Prochlorococcus marinus str. MIT 1214: one gene and its partner. The protein of the gene in region 1 binds, or shares a complex with, the protein of each later gene. Links are inferred from orthologs where the notes say so. Each region holds a gene or a part of one and is shown in the gene's direction. Other genes may lie near its edges.

Region 1 (2,825 bases):
CGACAATTGATACATCAAACCCATTTATTTGTCGAAATATTCCAACACCAGACGAAAGTTTTGTAATTATTCATTTTAGAAAAGGTTCAAGGGAAAAATGGGGTATTGACTTCCAGTATTTATTAGGAATGATTCATGATTCCTTCATGTCTAGTCCAACAAGTATTGTTGTTAATGGAGGCAAAATGGGCTTTGCTATGGAACTTATTCTTACACCAATTATTCATAAAATGATAGAGGAGAAGAAAGCAGCAGGCTAATTAAATTAATCAATAAATCCAAGCTGCTTATATAGTTTTATCAGATAAAGTTAATAAATAATGGCGATTAATATATTCTTTACTTTAATACTTTTTTATATCTTGTATTACATCTCGATAGAAGATATAAATACAATGCTAATAAGTGAAAACAAATTGATATCATTTGCAATTTCAGGTCTTCTTTATTTGTTTTGCACAGGTTTATCCAAAGAAACAATAGATATTACAGATTTAATAATAAATAATTTTTTTTCAATGGTTGTTATCTTTATAACAATGTATTCAATAAGTAAAATAGGTTATAAGATTTTCGGAGTGAATTCATTAGGAATAGGTGATATAAAACTCACTTCTTTCAGTACAATATGGCTTGGTATAGAATTCAGTTTCTTATCATTATGCATTTCATTTTTACTATCAGCTATATACAGTTTGCATGGAAAAGTCACTAAAAAATTAAGAGCATTTCATCAGTATCCATTTGCACCATTCCTATCAATTGGAATATTTTGTTCTTGGATTATAGATAAGATTTAAACTTTCGAATCCTTTTAAAGGGACTCAAGGTATTAAATTAAATTCAATCACAACATAGCTGTGTCATTATTCGACTGGTTTGCTGATAGAAGAAAAGGCCAATTTGTTGGCAAAGTCACTCAGGAATCTGAAGAAAGTGATGGACTATGGGAAAAATGTCCAGAATGTGGACAGGTAGTTTATAGAAAAGATTTAATAGATAATTGCAGTGTTTGCAGTAATTGTGGGCATCACAATCGAATAGATAGCGAAGAGAGAATAAGACTAATTTCTGATCCAAATACGTTCAAATCAATCAATAATCATTTAACTCCCGTTGACCCACTGGGTTTTAAAGATCGACGAGCTTACGCAGATAGGCTCAGAGAAAGTCAAGCTAGTACTGGTCTTAAAGATGGAGTATTAACAGGGACATGCGAAGTTAATTCTATTCCCATGGCATTAGCTGTAATGGATTTCAGATTCATGGGCGGCTCAATGGGATCTGTTGTGGGAGAGAAGCTCACAAGGCTTATCGAACATTCAACTAAAGAAAAACTGCCATTACTGATTGTTTGCGCTTCGGGTGGTGCGCGAATGCAAGAAGGGATGTTAAGTCTGATGCAAATGGCAAAAATTTCAGGGGCCCTTGAACGACATAGAGATGCACAGTTGCTCTATATGCCTTTACTTACACATCCCACTACTGGAGGAGTTACTGCTAGTTTTGCCATGCTTGGAGATTTAATACTTGCAGAACCCAAAGCACTTATTGGATTTGCAGGGAGAAGAGTAATTGAACAAACACTTAGAGAAAAACTTCCTGATAATTTTCAAACAGCAGAATATCTTCAAGACCATGGTTTCGTAGATACCATTGTACCAAGAACAGAACTTAAAGAAACTTTGGCAAAGATACTTCGATTACATAAGACACAAGAAGTAAAATTACAAACTAATGCTTAAAATAAATCAAAAAATAAAAAATAAATTTAATTTTCTCTTGAATATATTAGTATTAATATTATTAATTTTTTTCAATAATACAAATATAGTATATGGAGCCAATACTAATTGGGTTGAAGTTAGTCGAACACCTGCTGGAATTCAATATTTAGATAGAGATAGTATTGATATTGAAGAAAAAGGAATAATAGAACTAACCACAAAATACATAAAAATCGCCCCTAGCACTTCAAAGGAAATAGAGGAGAATATTTATATAATGAAAATCAATTGTATGACTAATAAATTCAAGGATATTTCAGTTAATGGTAAACAGAATTTATCCGCAAAATGGGAAGACCCTAATGGGGATAAACTTTTAGATGATGTGATTTCAGATAGCTGCGAAAATGTTTAAACTCATCAATTATTTAAAAGAATGATCAATACAGATCATCCGATTCGCATAGCAATTGCAGGACTGGGTTTCGGTGAAAGTGTTCATATTCCTGCATCATTATCTAATAAGAATATTGAGCTTGTGGGATTGTGGCATCCTCGGCCAGAAAGGCTTAAAGAAGCCTGTAATAAGCACAATCTTCGTGCCTACGAGACCTGGGAGGATTTAGTAAATGATTCCAAAGTAGATGGAATAATCATAGCTACTCCGCCAGCACCCAGATACGAGCTTGCACTAGAGGCAATTAAAGGAGGAAAACATCTTTTACTAGAAAAGCCAATTTGCTTAAACTCTGAAGAAGTAAAAGAGCTTCAAAGAAATGCTCTAAAAAGAAATTTAAAAATAGCTGTCGATTACGAATATCGAGCGGTTCCTCAGTTCATGCAAGCAAAGCGAATAATTAACGAGAAGAAACTAGATGAACCATATTTTGTAAAATTAGATTGGCTAATGAGCAGCAGAGCTAATCCAGATAGACCATGGAATTGGTATTCAGACGAAGATTCTGGTGGAGGGGTATTGGGCGCGTTAGGCACCCATGCTTTTGACATGATTCATTGGCTCATTGGTCCAACTCATTCATTAAGCGCAATAAATGCAACTTCAATCAAACAAAGATTTTGTACCCAATCAAAAAACAC
Region 2 (2,895 bases), 1.3 Mb from region 1 along the record:
ACAATACGATTATTCCAAAACGGCCATCTTGCGATCCATTCTGCATATGTCATATTTAAATATCCCAATCTTGCTGAAAGCAGAACGCTCCAAAATTGATCTCCTCCTAAAAAAATTACTAATCCTTTGGATGGCCATGAACCAAATTTTTTAGGCTTTATAAGAAGTTTCCAGAAATTTTTTGCTTTTATTATATTTTCAAATTGCAACCATTTTTTGGCAACGAGATTTTCATTGCCAGTTGCGTTCGGGCATGGAACCAAAACAAGATTTAAGGATATTGAAGATGCCTTTGCTTTAGGTCTTAGCGCAATTTGTTTATGCAGCTCTTGAGCCAGTGGCTTAACCCAAGTAGCTAGTTCACCTGGTCCATTTGAGACAAAGATAATTGCTACAGGATCATTACTCATTTATTGATGAGCATTAGTTTTGAAAAATGCGGATGGCGAGACTTGAACTCGCAAGGCCGAAGCCACATGTTCCTTAGACATGCGCGTATACCAATTCCGCCACATCCGCAAGGTAACTCAGTTAAACACCAAGTAACCATGATCATAATGCTAAACCTATTAAGCTTCTACTTAATGCGTTTCTGTGTTGGGCACTAATACTGATACGATCCGCCAGAGGACTAAATAAATTTGAATGCCCATAGGCAAATTGCTGATAGCTAATCGTGGCGAAATAGCTTTAAGAATTCTCCGGAGCTGTCGTGAGATGGGGATTGCAACTGTTGCTGTTTACAGCACTGTGGATAAAAATGCGTTACATGTTCAATTAGCTGATGAGGCTGTTTGTGTAGGAGATTCTCCTAGTAGTAAAAGTTATCTTAATATTCCAAACATATTAGCTGCAGCAACATCACGAGGTGTTGATGCTATTCATCCTGGTTATGGCTTTTTAGCTGAGAATGATCGCTTTGCAGAGATTTGCGGAGACCATGGGCTGATTTTTGTAGGTCCATCTCCTCATGCAATACGTTCGATGGGTGATAAGTCGACAGCTAAATCGACTATGCAGAAGGTTGGAGTACCAACTGTTCCTGGAAGTGAGGGTTTGTTAGAGAGCGTTTCAGATGCATCCCAGCTGGCTTCTGAAATGGGCTATCCAGTAATGATTAAGGCAACAGCAGGAGGCGGTGGAAGAGGCATGCGTTTGGTGGGACATGCTGATGAATTGGATAATCTTTTTAAAGCTGCACAAGGGGAAGCAGAAGCTGCATTTGGTAATCCAGGTTTATATATGGAGAAATTTATTGATCGTCCAAGGCATGTAGAGGTTCAGATTCTTGCTGATCGTTTTGGAAATGTTGTGCATCTTGGAGAGAGAGATTGCTCGATTCAAAGACGACATCAGAAATTGTTGGAGGAATCACCCAGTCCAGCTTTAGATGATCAGTTGAGATTACAGATGGGAGAAGCAGCAGTTGCAGCAGCAAAAAGTATCAATTACGAAGGTGCAGGGACAGTGGAGTTCTTACTGGATCGTCATGGAAACTTCTATTTTATGGAAATGAATACTCGAATACAAGTTGAGCATCCAGTAACGGAATTAGTTACAGGTATGGATCTCATTTCAGAACAATTACGAATTGCAGGAGGAGAAAAATTAAAATTTAGTCAATCAGAGATCAAGCTTGAGGGACATGCAATCGAATGCAGAATTAATGCTGAAGATCCAAGTCACAATTTCAGACCCTCTCCAGGTAAAATTACAGGCTGGTTGCCTCCTGGTGGGCCTGGTGTCAGGGTAGATAGCCATGTGTATACCGGTTATGACATACCTCCTTTTTATGATTCTTTAATAGGAAAATTAATTGTTTGGGGAAGAGATAGAGAAGCTGCACTTAAACGTATGGAAAGGGCTTTAAACGAGTGTGCAGTTACAGGAATTACAACAACTATTGATTTTCATTTGAAATTACTCAAGAGAAAAGAATTTACAAAAGGGGATGTCCATACAAAGTTTGTCGAACAAGAAATGTTGTAAATAGTTCTAAAGATCAAAATATAATTTGAGTTAGTAAACCTTGTTGACCAAGAAACAATTCGCGAAAAAGGCTTAAGAGACCTACCCAAATAATTGGAGTAACATCTACTCCTCCTATAGGTGCCACAATTTTTCGAGTAGCTGCAAGTATAGGTTCAGTTGGTAAAAAGATAATTGGCCATAAACCAGTTCTTAAATCTATTTTTGGATACCAAGTCAAAATAATTCTGAGAAGGAATGCAAGGGTTAGCGAACCTATTAAAAAACCCATTAAAAAATGCAGGGTTGGAAGACTTTTAATTAACAGAGGCATCACAAAGCTCAAAGCATTATTGAATAGATGGCATAAATCATCTTTTATTGCGTAAGATTACTCGGTCTTGCATAAGAATTAGCTGAAATGACTTTTCATTTTTTAAATTTGTTCCTTAGTGCTGGAGCTTCTGGTCAAGCTGCTACTAGTTCTGCTGTTGGGATGATAGGGAGTTTTCTTGCCGCTGGAGCTTTGGTAGTTGCACCTGCTGCTGCTGCGTTGATTTGGGTAAGCCAAAAAGATGCATTGAGTAGATAGCCCTAGCAAACACCTATTTATGCCATAGACTGATAAATATAAGGTTGGTTTCAACCTGAAAATGTTTATTTAAGAGGGCAAACTTGGTCAATGCCAGTCTAAATTGGGCCAGCATTGTTGGCATCGTTCTAGCTGTATGCGGAGCTGGCTTATATTTTCTTAGATCTTTTAAGCCAGCATTGGCAAGAGATTACGATGTATTTTTTGCAGCTATTGGTTTGCTGTGTGGAGGGATACTTTTTTTTCAAGGTTGGCGTTTAGATCCCATCCTTCAGTTTGGACAGTTTTTACTTGCAGGAACAACTGTTTTCTTTGCGTATGAAAGTGTTCGCCTG

Evidence for each region. Proteins that work in one complex are often made in the same cells at the same time.
Region 2: the proteins of accD (region 1) and accC are in contact, whole or in part, in a solved structure (PDB 8UXZ), measured with the Escherichia coli proteins. The link is inferred for Prochlorococcus marinus str. MIT 1214 from one-to-one orthologs.

Annotation. Positions count from the first base shown.
Region 1 is NZ_CP114777.1:200,043-202,867, reverse strand. What follows is about bases 56-2,802. They hold accD (acetyl-CoA carboxylase, carboxyltransferase subunit beta), read left to right. Parts: upstream 56-860; coding sequence 861-1,745; downstream 1,746-2,802. Other genes in these bases: O5639_RS01030 (Gfo/Idh/MocA family protein), read left to right, coding at 2,164-2,802; O5639_RS01035 (hypothetical protein), read left to right, coding at 1,738-2,142; O5639_RS01045 (prepilin peptidase), read left to right, coding at 321-800; O5639_RS01050 (phosphoribulokinase), read left to right, coding at 56-260. Outside these bases: more of O5639_RS01050, read left to right, coding at 1-55; more of O5639_RS01030, read left to right, coding at 2,803-2,825.
Region 2 is NZ_CP114777.1:1,475,324-1,478,218, forward strand. The notes cover bases 1-2,817. They hold accC (acetyl-CoA carboxylase biotin carboxylase subunit), read left to right. Parts: upstream 1-645; coding sequence 646-1,989; downstream 1,990-2,817. Other genes in these bases: O5639_RS08115 (glycosyl transferase), read right to left, coding at 1-410; O5639_RS08130 (YggT family protein), read right to left, coding at 2,003-2,302; psbX (photosystem II reaction center protein PsbX), read left to right, coding at 2,390-2,560; O5639_RS08140 (Ycf66 family protein), read left to right, coding at 2,644-2,817. Also shown: more of O5639_RS08140, read left to right, coding at 2,818-2,895. UniProt on the Escherichia coli protein: This protein is a component of the acetyl coenzyme A carboxylase complex; first, biotin carboxylase catalyzes the carboxylation of the carrier protein and then the transcarboxylase transfers the carboxyl group to form malonyl-CoA.